DNA from 4 places in the Streptomyces sp. NPDC040589 genome. Region 1 is predicted to be linked to each of the others. Evidence: riboswitches for the same ligand, from Rfam matches in the RefSeq annotation. Region 1 holds a riboswitch; each other region holds the start of a gene.
What was found. Region 1 has a riboswitch for cyclic di-AMP ahead of ACZ58V_RS22720 (M23 family metallopeptidase). Riboswitches for the same ligand answer to the same signal wherever they lie in the genome.
Positions count from the first base shown of each region.

Region 2: another riboswitch for cyclic di-AMP. It lies ahead of ACZ58V_RS05945 (transglycosylase SLT domain-containing protein); the one in region 1 lies ahead of ACZ58V_RS22720 (M23 family metallopeptidase).
Region 3: another riboswitch for cyclic di-AMP. It lies ahead of ACZ58V_RS38720 (M23 family metallopeptidase); the one in region 1 lies ahead of ACZ58V_RS22720 (M23 family metallopeptidase).
Region 4: another riboswitch for cyclic di-AMP. It lies ahead of ACZ58V_RS09855 (M23 family metallopeptidase); the one in region 1 lies ahead of ACZ58V_RS22720 (M23 family metallopeptidase).

Region 1 is NZ_JBVIWP010000005.1:18,735-22,589, forward strand. It holds gene ACZ58V_RS22715 (aldo/keto reductase) at 382-1,326, opposite strand; gene ACZ58V_RS22720 (M23 family metallopeptidase) at 1,474-2,505, opposite strand; cyclic di-AMP (ydaO/yuaA leader) riboswitch at 2,517-2,673, opposite strand; tRNA gene ACZ58V_RS22725 (tRNA-Met) at 2,970-3,043, opposite strand; gene ACZ58V_RS22730 (dihydrofolate reductase family protein) at 3,092-3,855, opposite strand, start outside.
Region 2 is NZ_JBVIWP010000001.1:1,285,191-1,289,045, reverse strand. It holds gene ACZ58V_RS05950 (HAD family hydrolase) at 1-472, shown strand, start outside; gene ACZ58V_RS05945 (transglycosylase SLT domain-containing protein) at 436-1,200, opposite strand; cyclic di-AMP (ydaO/yuaA leader) riboswitch at 1,204-1,378, opposite strand; gene ACZ58V_RS05940 (polyprenyl synthetase family protein) at 1,883-2,893, shown strand; gene ACZ58V_RS05935 (LolA family protein) at 3,114-3,855, shown strand, end outside.
Region 3 is NZ_JBVIWP010000014.1:120,653-124,507, reverse strand. It holds gene ACZ58V_RS38735 (bifunctional acetate--CoA ligase family protein/GNAT family N-acetyltransferase) at 1-551, opposite strand, end outside; gene ACZ58V_RS38730 (HPr family phosphocarrier protein) at 730-1,011, shown strand; gene ACZ58V_RS38725 (GntR family transcriptional regulator) at 1,159-1,854, opposite strand; gene ACZ58V_RS38720 (M23 family metallopeptidase) at 2,047-2,832, opposite strand; cyclic di-AMP (ydaO/yuaA leader) riboswitch at 2,845-3,009, opposite strand; gene ACZ58V_RS38715 (M16 family metallopeptidase) at 3,213-3,855, opposite strand, start outside.
Region 4 is NZ_JBVIWP010000002.1:628,775-632,629, reverse strand. It holds gene ACZ58V_RS09860 (alpha-galactosidase) at 161-2,236, shown strand; cyclic di-AMP (ydaO/yuaA leader) riboswitch at 2,568-2,724, shown strand; gene ACZ58V_RS09855 (M23 family metallopeptidase) at 2,729-3,652, shown strand; gene ACZ58V_RS09850 (DUF6250 domain-containing protein) at 3,826-3,855, shown strand, end outside.

The sequences.
Region 1 (3,855 bases):
CGGACCGGTCTCGGCGGCGCGCGGCCGACGGCGGGCGGCCCGCAGCCGTCGGCAACGAATGCCGGGCCGGCCACCGGTGCGGTGTGGTTGCCGGCCGGTCTGGCGCCGGTCGTCCGCTGGTCCGGGGCCGGCCGCCCCGGCCGTGGCCCCACCACACAGACCGGTCACGGCAGCACATGCGACGGCAGTCAACCCGCACCCGCACGCAACGAAGCCGGCCGGCCACCAGCCCCAGGCAGAGCGCCCCAGCCGAAGCCCCACCGCGCAGGCCCGGGGCCGTCGCCGGCAGCGCCTGCCGGGGTGCTGAGTCCCTGGCGGTTCAGACGGCGAGCATGCTCACCGAGCAGGCCGAAGCCCCGCCTCACCCACCGCGGCGACCGATCAGGCCGAAGCCTCCGTGAGGCGGTCGACCTCCGCCTCGCTCAGTGTGAGGTCCCCGACTCCGACCAGCGCCGGCAGCTGCTCCACCGTGCGGGCGGACGCGATCGGCGCCGCCACCGTCGGCCTGGCCGCGAGCCAGGCCAGGGCGACCGTGGCGACGGGGACGTCGTGGGTCGCGGCGATCTCGTCCAGGGCGTCGAGGACCCGGAGGCCCCGCTCGGTCTCCAGGTGCTTGGCGGCACCGCCGGCCCGCGCGCTGTCGACGGTCGTGCCGGGCCGGTACTTGCCGGTGAGGAAGCCGGACGCGAGTGCGTAGTAGGGGACGGCCGCCAGTCCGGAGCGCTCGGCGAGGTCCTGGAGCTCGCCCTCGTAGGTGTCGCGGGAGACCAGGTTGTAGTGGGGCTGGAGCGCCACATAGCGGGCGAGGCCCTCGCGGTCGGAGAACTCCAGGGAGGCCCGCAGCCGCTCCGCCGAGATGTTGGAGGCGGCTATGTGCCGCACCTTCCCGGCCTTCACCAGCTCGTCGAGCGCCCCGATGATCTCCTCCACCGGAACGTCGGGCTGGTCGAAGTGGGTGTAGTAGAGGTCGATGTAGTCGGTGCGCAGGCGGCGCAGCGAGGCGTCGGCGGCGGCCTTGATGTTGGCGGCGGTCAGGCCCTGGAACTCGGGGTGCTGGCTGACCTTCGTGGCGACGACGACATCGGCGCGGTTGCCGCGCGCCTCAAGCCACTTGCCGAGGACGGTCTCGGACTCGCCGCCCTGGTTGCCGTCGACCCACGCCGAGTAGACGTCGGCGGTGTCGACGAAGTTGCCGCCTGCGGCGGTGTACGCGTCGAGAACGGCGAAGGACTCGGCCTCGTCGGCGGTCCAGCCGAAGACGTTGCCGCCGAGGGCGAGCGGGAAGATCTCGAGGTCGGAGGATCCGAGCTTGCGAAGAGAAGTCATGCTCCTCGTCAACGACCGTGCCGGAGCGGCTCATTCCAGGGCGGACGCAAAGGTCCTGTAAACGCCCGCGCGCACAACGGAGACCGGCAGCCCTGACGTCGGGGGGTCGTCGTCAGGGCTGCCGGTGCTTCGACTGGCTTGTGCCGCTTACGGGTTCAGTCCCTTGCCCCGCAGCCACGCCATCGGGTCGATCCCGCTGCCGGCGCCACCGGAGTGCACCTCGAGGTGCAGGTGGGCGCCGGTGACGTTGCCGGTGGCACCGACACGGCCGATGACATCGCCCGTGCTGACCTTCTGGCCGACGCTGACGCCGATGGAGGACTGGTGCGCGTACCAGATCTCCGTGCCGTCATCGAGGGTGAGGACCGTCTTGTAGCCGTACGAGCCGTTCCAGCCCGCCTCGGTGATGGTGCCGCTGTGCACCGCCTTGATCGGCGTGCCCGTGGGGGCGGCGAAGTCGAGACCCGTGTGGTAGCCGGAGGACCAGTAGGCGCCGGCCTGACCGAAGGTCGAGGTGAGGGTGTACGAGGAGGTCGGCAGCGTGAACTGCTTGGCGAGGGCGGCGAGTCGCTCGGCCTCGGCCTTCTTCTTGGCCTCCTCCTCCGCCTTCCTCTTGGCCTCGGCGGCCTTGGCCTTGGCTTCTTCCTCGGCCTTGGCCACGGCTTCCGCGGCCGCCTTCTCGGCGGCGTCGGCGGCGTCCTGCGCGGCCTTGGTGTCGATCTGGTCCTGCTGGTACTCGACCTGGGCCATGATCCGGGCGCGCAGCGCCTCGCCGGCGCCGGAGGAGTTCTCCTCGGTGTCCGCCGTGGTGGTGCCGAGACCGCTGAGCGGAGTCGAGGAGCCCGCGGGGGTGTCGTCGTCCGAGATGAGGGAACCCACCGAGGGCAGGTCCGGCACGGAGATGGAAACCGGCGGCTTGCCGGTCTGGGCGCTGGCCATGCCGCCCGCGCCCACGGCGGCTATGACGCCGACGCCCAGGACGGTGGAGCTGCGGGCGAGGCCTCCGCCGCGCTGCTTGGTGACGCGATGCCGGCCACGGACGGGACGGATGGATTCCTCGGTGGGGTTCCACTCCTGGAACGGGCCCTCGTCGGTGCGCTGACCGCCGTAGCCAAAAGTCTCGGTGTCGCGCTGGTTGCGCGCGAACGGGGCCGCGGGGGCAGGCCGGTTGGACGCCACGTGGGCGTACTCCTTTCCTTCCTTCTCGCCTACCGGGTTAGCTGACGGGTTCGGAGCAGGAAGGTCTCCTACGCGCGTATACCGACCGTGCTTCCACGGCGGCTTACGCCCGATTCACCCCAAGTGGTGGTTCCCCGGTTCCCTTTCGGGATTCGGCGCGTGCGCACGGAGCCGCCTTCTGTGACGGCTGGGACGACCGCGCTGCGTTATCGAACGTTAATAGACCCGGGGAGTGTATTCCAGCGATTCCACTTGATCATTAACCTTTTTCGTGCGGACTTACCTGCCATGACCGGCTCAAATCGGGCGAGTTGACCACTCCGTAAGTGACTGCCGGGTATTGACGGCGTGTCAGTTGTTATGCGGAGCGGTGCGCTTCACTCACTGGCAGTAACGGGGGTGCGGAAACACCGGAAATACACCGAGGGCCGGAACCCTTTCGGATTCCGGCCCTCGGCCTTCAGTAGCGGGGACAGGATTTGAACCTGCGACCTCTGGGTTATGAGCCCAGCGAGCTACCGAGCTGCTCCACCCCGCGTCGTTGTGATTCCAGTGTACGCCATCCGCGGGACCACTCGTGACCACCTCACTCAGTGGCAGGATCCGCCCCCTGCAGCAGATGGCGGTTCGGGGCCTTGGCCCGCTGCTCGTGTTCCAGGAGGGCGACGACCTTCGCCCCGCCGGCCGCCAGGACGCCGCTGCCGTCGGCGCCCTGGACGAAGGTGTCCGGCTCGCGCCAGGCGGTGACCACTCGGCGGACGCCCGCGTCGAGGAGCAGCCGGGCGCAGGGTGCGGGGCGGGAGGCGCGGCGGGCGCAGGGCTCCAGGCTGCTGTAGACCGTGGCGGTGGCGAGCCGCGGGTCGGACGGGTCGAGCTTCGCCAGGGCCGCCTCCTCGGCGTGCGCGACCGGGTCGCCGCCCTCGCGGGAGTGGCCGCGGGCCAGTTCCGTGCCGTCGGCCGCGACCACCACCGCGCCCACGCTGAACGCCGTGTCCGACGGCGGGCAGAGGTCCGCCAGTTCGCAGGCGAGGGCCAGCCAGTGGTGGTCGGCCGCGGTGGCGAGGGAGCCGGTGCCCGGGGCGGTGGGTTCGTAGCGCATGAGGACCACGTCCTCGATCCGCCGTGTCTCCAGCAGCCGGAGCCGGCCGCCCTGGTAGCCGCCGGGCCCGAAGAGACGGGGGGCCTTCGGATCGCCCACGAAGAGCGGTGCGAGCACCAGCTGGAGTTCGTCGGCCAGGCCCTGGGTGAGGAGCTGGGTGTGGATCAGGCCGCCGCCCTCCACCATGAGCCGCCGTACGCCCCGTGCGTCGTGCAGGTGGGTGAGGAGCCGCCGCCAGTCGAGGTCGGTGC
Region 2 (3,855 bases), on a different contig from region 1:
CTATCTGATGCCGCACCCGACCCTGCCGGCCGTACGGGTCGAGCGGCGCGACGACCTGTGGGGCGAGCCGATCAGCAAGGTGCTGCTGCGCCACCCCTACCTGACGGACGACGAGTTGGCGGCGACGGCCCGTTCGGTGGTCGGCTCACTGGCGACGGTGACGATGTCGGGGCCCGGCACGGTCGAGCTCCAGCCGTGCGGCGTCACCAAGGCGACGGGCCTGGCGCTGGCGGCCGAGCATCTGGGGCTGCGGCCGGCGGACACCATCGCCTTCGGTGACATGCCCAACGACATCCCGATGTTCGACTGGGCCGCCCACGGCGTCGCGATGGCGAACGCCCATCCCGAACTCAAGGCCGTGGCCGACGAGATCACCCTGTCGAACGAGGACGACGGCATCGCCGTCGTCCTCGAGCGACTGCTGGGCGGGACGGCTCAGTACGGGCCGTTGACGTTGTCGATCGAGCCGTAGCGGTCGGCCGCGTAGTTGCAGGCCGCCGTGATGTTGGCGACCGGGTCGTACGGGTCCCACGACGTGCCGTCCACGTGGTAGGCCTGGAAGGTCGGGTCGATGGTCTGGAGCAGGCCCTTGGAGGGGGTGCCCTTGACGGCGTTGGAGTCCCAGTTGTTGATCGCCTGGGGGTTGCCGGACGACTCGCGCATGACGTTGCGGTAGATGCCGTCGTACGACCCCGGAATGCCCTTCTGCGCCATGACGTCCAGCGCCTCGCGGATCCACCCGTCGAGGTTGTTGGCGTAGGTCTTCGCGGAGGCCTGGGTGGCCTTGGCGGCGCCACCGGCGGGCTTGGCGGGGGCGGACGACTTGGTCGCCTTCTTCGCGGCGGGCGCCTTGGTCGTCGACACCTTCAGCTTCAGACCCGGGTGGATCAGCTTCGGGCTGTCGCCGACGGCGGAGCGGTTGTCCTTGTAGAGCTTCTTCCAGCCGCCCGCGACGTCGTACTTGTCCGCGATGCGGTAGAGCGTGTCGCCCTTGACCACGGTGTACGTGAGCGACTTGGGCTGGGCCGCCTGCGGCACGGACTGTGCGACGGCGGGTGCGCTCTGCGGCGCCTCGGCCGCGCTCGCGTAGGTGGCTCCGAGGAGCGGGAGGGTCAGTGCCGCTCCGCCGGTGCCGGCGATCGCGACACCTCGGGAGAGCGGGTTGGTTCTGGGGCGACGGTGCTTGCCTCGTCCGGCCATGGCGAAATTCCTCTCCGGCGCCTGCGAGGTGAGCTGTCGGGTTCGGGCCGGGAGGTGCCCGGCCGCGTATGGCGGTGTACTGCCGTACGCGGCTTCACCCCGAGCCGTGCCGCTGTGCGGACCGGCGACTTACCTGGGTCCCCCGCTCCTGCCCTGCGTGAGTGGTCGGTTCGTGTGGGGGTCCGGGCGGTGGCAGGATTCGGCGTCCGCCGGACAGGCCGGGAACGTATGCGAGAGCACATGTCGGGAACAAGCACCGGAGTCACATATCGCGTGGTTGACCTTGGTCGGGGGTGTTTGGTCCGCTTGATCCTTTGCGAGAGCCAAGGCTCAACTGGCGTTCGGCTGAAGGGGGTACGGGTCGATGCCGAGGTGGGGCGACAAAGGGGTTAACGTGATTCAACTCACTGATCACGAGCCTGTGGGGCAATTCCCGCCAATGGGAATTTGCTCAATCATCATGGCAAATCGTGTATATCTCACTACCTCCTGGTAAGTCGATAAATGTCTGTTCTTATGAGCTGATCGAAAACATAACGGTCGTGATCAGATACCACCCGGCCTGTAACCATGGGCGCTGGCGGTGATCGAAACGTGACCGGATACGCTGAGTCGAGTGATGGCAGCGACCTATCGACAATCCGCGTAATCACCGGCAGACACAGCAGACAGGAGACCCCTCGTGACCGACGTCGGGCCGTTCGGGCTGAGCGTGCGGGACCAGGCTCTGGAAGCCGATGTCCAGGCCGGGTTGGCGGCTGTCGAGGAAGGCTTGTTCGAGGCCACCAAGAGCGAGGTGCCCTTCATCACGGAGGCCGCCCAGCACCTGGTGCGGGCCGGCGGCAAGCGGTTCCGTCCGCTGCTCGTGATGCTCTCCGCCCAGTTCGGTGACCCGTACGCGCCCGGGATCGTGCCGTCGGCCGTCGTCGTGGAGCTGACCCACCTCGCCACGCTGTACCACGACGACGTGATGGACGAGGCGACGGTGCGCCGCGGGGTGGCGAGTGCGAACACCCGCTGGGGCAACTCCGTCGCGGTCCTCACCGGCGACTTCCTCTTCGCCCGTGCCTCGCACACCCTGGCCGACCTCGGTCCGGAGGCGGTGCGGGTGCAGGCCGAGGCGTTCGAACGGCTGGTGACCGGGCAGATCCTGGAGACGGCCGGACCGCAGGACGGCCGCGACCCCGTCGAGCACTACCTGGACGTGCTGGGCGGCAAGACGGGTTCGCTGGTGGCGGTGTCGTGCCGGTTCGGCGCCATGATGTCCGGCGCCGACGAGACGACCGTGGACGTGCTGACCCAGTACGGCGAGCGGCTCGGCGTCGCCTTCCAGCTCGCCGACGACGTCCTGGACATCGCCTCCGACTCCCACGAGTCCGGCAAGACGCCCGGCACCGATCTGCGCGAGGGCATCCCCACCATGCCGGTGCTGCGGCTGCGCGAGCGGGCGGCCCGGCTCGGGCTCACGGACGACATCGCCCTGTGCGAGCTGCTGGACTCCGACCTCACCGACGACGAACGGCACGCCGAGGCCCTGCGCCTGCTGCGCGCCCACCCGGCGCTGGAGCAGGCCCGGAAGGACACCGTGCGCTACGCCCAGGACGCCCGCTCGGCGCTGGCTCCCCTGCCCGAGTGCGCCGCGAAGACGGCACTCGTGGAGCTGTGCGACGCGGTGGTGCACCGGGCTGGCTGACCGGCAACCCCTACGGGTCGGGGGAGAAGCCGCCCTTCCGTGTCATACCCCAGCAGTACGTGGAGTTGAGTCCGGGGTCTGACGTATTTCCCTGGCCGATTTGGTCAGATGGACACCACGGAAAACACCACTCCTCACCTGTTCGGGTGAGAATGGCGGCTCAGGGACGAGTGCGTGGACGACACGGACAGCCGCCGCCGACCACGGAGGTAGGGCACACATGGCACCGTACGCATCCGACGACAGCACGACCGCCGGGGAGGTCGACGAGCAGCGTTCCGGACGGCGCAAGGCCGCGCGGTACGTCGTACCGGTCACGGTGATGGGGGTGGCGGCCGCGACGATCGGGCTGGTCCCCGCGCTCGCCGACTCCGGTGACCCCGACCTCCCGAAGATCACCGCACAGCAGCTCATCGAGAAGATCGCCAAGTCGGACGTCCAGCAGCTGTCCGGCACCGTGAAGATCAGCACGGACCTCGGGCTGCCGGACCTCGGCGGGCTGGAGAGCAGCCTGATGTCCGGTGCCGCGAGCCAGGGCGAGGGCGGCTCCTCCGCCGACCCGACCGCCAAGCTCACCGAACTGGCCTCCGGCACGCACACCCTGCGCGTCGCGGCCGACGGCCCGGACAAGCAGAAGCTGTCGCTGCTGGAGAACGCCGCCGAGTACAGCATCGTCCACAACGGCAAGGACGTCTGGGCCTACGACAGCAAGTCGAACGAGGTCCACCACGGCACGGCCTCCGAGAGCGGCAAGGACCGGCAGCCGCCGGCCACGCCGAAGGACTTCGCCGAGGAGGCCCTCAAGGCCGCCGACGACACGACCTCCGTGACCGTCGACGGCACCGCCCAGGTCGCCGGCCGGGACGCCTACAAGCTGCTCATCAAGCCGAAGCAGTCCGGCTCGACGGTCGGTGCGATCACCGTGGCCGTGGACGCGAAGACGGGCACGCCGCTGAAGTTCA
Region 3 (3,855 bases), on a different contig from region 1:
AGGTCGAACTCCAGACGGACCACGCCGTCCTCGAAGCTTCGCTTCTGGGTGTACCCGGCGTCCGTGAACACCTTGATCATCTTGTTGTTGGCGGGCAGGACCTCGGCGGCGAAGCGGCGGATGCCGCGCTCCCGGGCGACGGCGCCGATGTGCTCCAGCAGGGCGGAGGCGACGCCGCGGCCCTGGTGGGCGTCCTGGACCAGGAAGGCGACCTCGGCCTCGTCGGCCGGTGCCGACGCGGGCGTTCCGTCCGCGCCGATCCGGTCGTAGCGTACGGTGGCGATGAACTCGCCGCCGACCGTGGCCGCGAGTCCCACCCGGTCCACAAAGTCGTGGTGCGTGAAGCGGTGGACGTCCTTGGCGGACAGGCGAGGGTACGGCGCGAAGAAGCGGTAGTACTTCGACTCGTCGGAGACCTGCTCGTAGAAGCTGACCAGACGATCGGCGTCATCAACGGTGATGGGCCGGATGCGCGCGGTACCACCGTCGCGCAGCACCACGTCGGCTTCCCAGTGGGCGGGATACTCGTGCCGGTCCGGCGAGGTCTGCATGGGCCCCAGAGTACGGCTAGCGTCCGACAGCGGACGCGAGGCAGTCTGTGGAGGGCGTCAGTCGGATCGAGGCCGCGATCCGACGGCACCCCGGGGCGGCCACCAGGACCGCTCCGGCACAACTTCACGCTATGGGAAACTGGTCTAGACAACCCTGAACACCGAAGGGCAGCAACACATGGCTGAGCGCCGCGTCAACGTCGGCTGGGCCGAGGGCCTCCACGCCCGCCCCGCTTCCATCTTCGTCCGAGCCGCCACGGCCGCAGGCGTCCCGGTGACGATCGCCAAGGCAGACGGCAACCCCGTCAACGCGGCCTCCATGCTGGCCGTCCTCGGCCTGGGCGCCCAGGGCGGCGAGGAGATCGTCCTCGCCTCCGACGCCGAGGGCGCCGACGTCGCCCTGGACCGGCTGGCCAAGCTGGTCTCCGAGGGGCTCGAGGAGCTCCCCGAGACCGTCTGAGTATTTCCCCGCGCCTGACCCGGCGCACCCTGAAGAGCTCGTCCGAATTCATCGGGCGAGCTCTTCGTCTTTCCGGTGAATTTCTTGTCGGCGGGCAGCAGAAATAATCCCCCGCGAATTACCCACTCTTTGTATACGGCTCCTGTGTTAATGCCGCAGGCTTGCCGTGTTTACGGCATGTTGCGAGTTCCTCACACGCTCGGCGCGCTCCCCGGCGGAGCCGAAACGCAGCCGGTGCGCGGCCGTCGCGCGCTCGGTGTGCAGCGCCGTGACCGCCCGCGCGCGCTCGCTGTCCCCGCGCGCCACCGCGTCCACGATCGCGCCGTGCTCGGCCCAGGACTCCACGGGTCCGGCCGGCGCCTCCACGGCGTACATCCAGGCGATCTTGTGCCGGAGCTGGGTGAGCATCGAGGTCAGCGCGGGGCTGCCGGAGGCCTGGGCGAGCGTCTCGTGGAACCAGCCACCCAGAGAGCGCAGGTCGTCGCTGTTGCCCCGGCGGGCGCGCTCCTGGCCGAGCCTGACCAGGCCGCGCAGCACCTTCAGATGGGCCTCGGTGCGGCGCTGGGCGGCGCGAGCGGCACCCAGCGGCTCCAGCAGCATGCGCATCTCCAGCAGGTCGGCGGCCTCCTGCTCGGTGGGTTCGGCGACGCACGCGCCCGCGTGCCGCCGGGTGACCACGAAGCCCTCGGCCTCCAGGGTGCGCAGGGCCTCCCGGACGGGGACGCGCGAGACGCCGTAGCGGCGCGCGAGGAGTTCCTCGGTGAGCCGGCTGCCGCGCTCGTAGACACCCGCGACGATGTCGTCCCGGATGGCCGTGCACACCGAGTGCGCGGGAATACGCATGACCGACCTCCCCTTAATCCCCGTGAAACGTCGACTGGCGACGTGTGTTCCGTGACTCTATTGCAATGAGCCGGAATTTCCGACGGCAGGCAGGAAATCAGGGATATTTTTTGGACAGTCGGCCGTGGCGAACGCCGAAAGCCCCGGCTCGGGGAGCCGGGGCTTTCGGGAAGAACAGTCGCCGTCAGATGTTCAGACGTTCACGCCGTGCGAGCGGAGGTAGGCGACGGGGTCGATGTCGGAGCCGTACTCGGGGCCGGTGCGGGCCTCGAAGTGCAGATGCGGGCCGGTGACGTTGCCGGTCGCGCCGGACAGGCCGATCTGCTGGCCCGGAGTGACCTTCTGGCCCACCGAGACGCTGCTGGACGACAGGTGGCCGTACTGGGTGTACGTCCCGTCGTTCATCTTGATCACGACCTGGTTGCCGTAGGAACCACCCCAGCCGGCCTCGACGACCTCACCCATGCCGACCGAATGGACGGCCGTGCCGCTGGAGGCGTGGAAGTCGACCCCGGTGTGGCTGCCGGAGGACCAGACGGCGCCGCCGGACTTGTAGCCGGTGGAGACGTACGAGCCGGAGATCGGGGACACGAAGGTGTTGAGGCGCTTGCGCTCGGCCTCGCGGGCGGCCCGCTCCTTGGCCTCGCGGGCCTCCTCGGCCCGCTCCTTGGCCTCCTTGGCCGCCTCGGCGGCGCGCTCGCGGGCGGCCTCCTCGGCCTTCTTCTTGGCGGCGGCCTCTTCGGCCGCCTGCTTCTGGGCGACGGCCTGGGCGTCGATCTTCTGGGCCACGGTGTCGCCCATGGTGACGACCGGGGTGAGGCCCGTCTGCTCGACAGCGGGCTCCGCGGCGAAGGCCGGGGCGGCCACGGTGCCGACGACACCGGTGGTGGCGAGGGCCGCGACACCCGCGGCGCGGGCCGTGCGGCGCTGGATCCGGCTGGGACGACGGTGCTTCCCGGTGGCGCGCGTGAACGCCATGTGGTGGCTGGTCCTTTCCTTCCCTCTCGCCTACCGGGTTAGCTGACGGGTTCGGAGCAGGAAGGTCTCCTACGGACCCCCTCGCGACTCGCGCGGGCGTCCGATTCACCCCAGGGACTACGGTGGGTCCCCGGCTCCCCTGGCTCGCGCCGTACGGGGACTCGGCGATGACTGTCCGGTGCCGCGGGTGCGGCGCACTGCCTGACGAACAGCCCGGACGACGCTAAGCGGCGCCACTTTCAATTCCCAAACGGATCCCGGCTTTTGTAGCGCATCCCACAGGGCAGACAGGCAACTCCCGCACCAATTCGGACATAAAGGAGCCCTGGTGCCTTAGAAGACAACCAGGGCCCCTACGCGCGCGTGGCGCTCGCCTCCCGCTACTCGGCGGCGACTACGGCGACTTCGCCGATGCCGAGGGCCTCCACGGGGCCCCTGATCTGCGCCGCGTCGCCGACGAGGACGGTCACCAGACGGTCCACCGGGAAGGCGCTGACGGCCGCCGCGGTGGCCTCCACGGTGCCGGTCGCGGCGAGCTGCCGGTACAGCGCGGCCTGGTAGTCGTCGGGCAGGTGCTGCTCGACCTGGTCGGCCAGCGTGCTCGCGACGGCCGCCGCCGTCTCGTACTTCAGCGGCGCCACGCCGACCAGGTTCTGCACGGCGACGTCCCGCTCGGCGTCGGTCAGCCCCTCGGCGGCGAGAGTGCGCAGCACCGTCCAGAGGTCCTCAAGGGCGGGGCCGGTGTTGGGAGTGTCCACGGAGCCGCTGATGGCGAGCATCGCGGCACCGGTCCCGTCCGGGGCGGACCTGAGGACCTGGGCGAACGCCCGCACGCCGTAGGTGTAGCCCTTCTCCTCGCGCAGGACGCGGTCCAGGCGGGAGGTGAGGGTGCCGCCGAGGCAGTACGTGCCGAGCACCTGGGCGGGCCAGACGCGGTCGTGCCGGTCCGAGCCGATCCGGCCGATCAGCAGCTGCGTCTGGACGGCGCCCGGGCGGTCCACGATGACGACCCGGCCCGTGTCG
Region 4 (3,855 bases), on a different contig from region 1:
TGCCGTCGGCGCGGCTCGTCGACGGGCACCACTCGACGATACGACATGCCTGCCAGGGGCAATGAGTTGTCCACAGGCGTTGCCGGGAGCCCCCGAAGCCCTTGATGATGTTCGTGCCTGGTCGCACCTGGTCGGGCTTGTTCGAATCTGTGAGGGCTTGATGCTGGAGATCTCCGAAGACGGTCGTACATGGGTGCTCTCGGGGCCGGCCAGCAGTTACGCCGTCCATGTCACCGACCGGGACGAACTGCTGCACCTGCACTGGGGCGCCCGGATCGGCCTCGCCGACGCCGAGGCCCTGGCCGTCCGGCCGCTGCCGGACTACTGGGCCTTCGAGTCCCCGCTCGACGGACGCGAGGAGTACCCGGTCGAGGGCGGCCCCCGCTTCGCCCGCCCCGCCCTGTCCGTGCGCACCGCCGAGCGGCGCGGCACCGAGTGGACCTACGAGGGCCATGACACCGATGACGGTGAGCTGCGGCTCCGCTTCCGCGACGGCGATCTGGCCGTCACGCTGCACTACCGGATGCGCTCCTCGGCCGATGTCGTCGAGCGCTGGGTGACCCTGGAGAACCACGGACCGGCCGTCGAGGTGCTGCGCGCCGACTCCGCCACCTGGACCCTGCCCGACCGCGACACCTGGCGGCTGTCCCAGCTGCACGGCCGCTGGGGCGCCGAGTCCCGGCTGACGCGCTCCGCCCTCACCTACGGCGAGAAGATCATCGGCAGCCGTCGCGGCCACACCTCCCACCAGCATCTGCCGTGGGTCGCGCTGGACACCGACGCGACCGAGGAGCGCGGGGAGGTCTACGGCTGCGCCCTGGGCTGGTCCGGGTCCTGGCGGGTGTCGGTGGCCCAACTCCCGGACGCGCGTGTGCAGATCACCGGCGGGGCCGGGTACGACGACTCGGGCCTGCTGATGCTGGCCACGGGCGAGTCGTACACGACCCCCGTCTTCGCCGGGCTCTGGAGCGACGGCGGCTTCGGCGGGGCGAGCCGCGCCTGGCACGCCTACCAGCGGACCCACGTCGTCCCGGACGCGGACCGGGACCGCCCGGTGCTGTTCAACTCCTGGGAGGCCACCGAGTTCGACATCTCCGAGGAGCAGCAGCGGGCGCTCGCCGAGCGGGCCGCCGGCATGGGCGTGGAGCTGTTCGTGGTCGACGACGGCTGGTTCGGGTCCCGGACCAGCGACCGGGCCGGGCTCGGTGACTGGACGCCCAACCCCGACCGCTTCCCGGGCGGGCTGAAGCCGCTCGCCGACCATGTGCACGGCCTCGGCATGCGGTTCGGGATCTGGGTCGAGCCGGAGATGGTCAACGCGGACAGCGACCTCTACCGCGCGCACCCCGACTGGGTGCAGTACCAACCGGGACGAAAGCGGACGGAATTCCGCAATCAGCTCGTGCTGAACCTCGCCCGCGAGGACGTCCAGGAGTATCTGTGGGAGCAGCTCGACGGGCTGCTCTCCAGCGCGCCGATCGACTACGTCAAGTGGGACTTCAACCGCTGCTTCACCGACGCCGGCTGGCCGGACGACCCCTACCCGCAGCGGCTCTGGGTCGACCACGTCCGCGCCCTGTACGCCCTGCTGGACCGGCTGCGGGCGGCCCACCCCGGGGTGGCCTTCGAGTCCTGCTCGGGCGGTGGCGGCCGGATCGACCTCGGGGTGCTGGGCCGCACGGACCAGGTGTGGACCTCCGACAACACCGACCCGCTCGACCGGCTCGCCATCCAGCACGGCTTCAGCCAGATCCATCCGGCCCGGGTCATGGCCGCCTGGGTCACCGACAGCCCGAACGCCATGCTCAACCAGCGGGCCAGCTCCCTGCGGTTCCGGTTCGTCAGTGCCATGGCCGGGGTGCTCGGAGTGGGCGGCGACCTCACGCGGTGGACGGCGGAGGAGCTCGCCGAGGCACGGGAGTGGGTGGGGCTCTACAAGGAGATCCGGCCCGTGGTGCAACGCGGCGACCTGTACCGGCTGCGGCCCCCGGAGGGCGGCCTGAGCGCGGTGCAGTACGTCCTCGGCGACGAGACCGTCGTCCTGGCCTGGCTCCAGGCGCAGCGCTACGGCGAGCCCGTTCCGGCGCTCCGGCTGCGGGGCCTCGACCCGGCAGCAGCGTACGAATGCCTCGAAACGGGCGAAGTTCACCGAGGGGCCGTACTGACGCATCACGGGCTGCGGGTCGGCCTGCGTGGGGACCTGGATGCCGCGGTCGTCCGCCTTAAGCGCAAGTAGCCGTTCTGTCCGAATAGGGCGAATGAGTCGAATAAGGTACTTCAGGTGTTTCGGTATAACGTGCCCCGATCGTAAAGGAGATGAGGTCGGGGTGCGTGACCATCGTCATATTCGTGACGATGTGTTGTCGTCATGTTCACGTAATTCTTGCGCTATTCAGGGGCATTGAGGAAAAACAGAGATCGGAAATCCACGCTCGGTGACGGGAAATGTGCTGATGCGTCAAGAAAAACGCCCTCACAGGCAACCGCAAGCTTGTCCCATTGCGTCTCGGTCGCTTACGTTCCACACCAATCCGGACGGACGCCTAATCCTGCCGCCGCCCGGAGCCCGCACACACTCACCCGTGTATGGCAGGAGCGGGGGACCCACAGGTAAGACGCCTGTTCCGGTTCCCGGAACGGCTTGGGGTTCAGCCGCACTTCGGCGCGGCCGGGCATCTCCAGCCCGCACCCGACAGCTCACCTCGCAGGCGCCGGAGAGGAATCCGCCATGCCCGCGAAGGGTAAGCACCGTCGCCCGAAGTCCCAGCGTTTCACCCGCTCCATCGCCGTCGCCGGAACCGGCGGGGCCGCCCTCGCCCTTCCGCTCATGGGCGCAGCCGGCGCCCATGCCGCCACCCCGCAGTCGGCTCCGGAAAAGGCCGTCCAGTCCGCTCCGGCCGCCGAGAAGAAGGCCGCCGAAAAGGCCACGGGCGCCCACACGTACACCGTGAAGGCCGGCGACTATCTCGCGAAGATCGCCGACGACCAGAACGTCAGCGGCGGCTGGAAGAAGCTCTACGCCGACAACCGTGACGCCGTCGGCTCCGACCCGTCGCTGATCCACCCGGGCCTGAAGCTCTCGGTCGGCAAGAAGGCGGCGAGCGCGCCCAAGACGCAGTCGTCCGCGCCCAAGGCGGCCGAGAAGCCGAAGGCGTCGGCTGAGAAGTCGTCCGCCTCCGAGTCGTCCTCGAAGGCCGACACCGCCGCGAAGGCGGCCGCCGCCAAGCCGGCCGCCGAGGCCTCCGGCTTCAGCCTCCCGGTGGACGGCGCCGCCGTCGGCACTCCGTACCACATGTCCGGCAGCATGTGGTCCAGCGGTTACCACACCGGTGTCGACTTCGTCGTCCCGACCGGCACCTCGCTCAAGGCCGTCGGCGCGGGCACGGTCGTCTCCGCCGGCTGGGGCGGCGCGTACGGCAACCAGGTCGTCATCCAGCTCGAGGACGGCAAGTACGCGCAGTACGCCCACCTGTCCCAGCTCTCCGTCTCGGCCAGCCAGACCGTGACGGCGGGGCAGCAGATCGGTCTGTCCGGTGCGACCGGCAACGTGACCGGACCGCACCTGCACTTCGAGATCCGCACCACGCCGGACTACGGCTCGGACGTGGACCCGGTCGCCTACCTGCGCTCGCACGGCGTCTCCGTGGGCTGACCGATCGCACGACCACCTGCCTGACACGCGGCCGAAGGCCGGACCCCGATCCCCGGGTCCGGCCTTCGGTGTGTCCGCGGCCGCCGATCGTCTCAAGGGATCGACAGGACGCGGCAGTTGGGACACAGTGATCCCGTCGTGAGTGCAAGCGCTTTCCGAAGGAGCTGTGTCCCGTGCCGACCACCCGGAGAACGTTCGGAGCC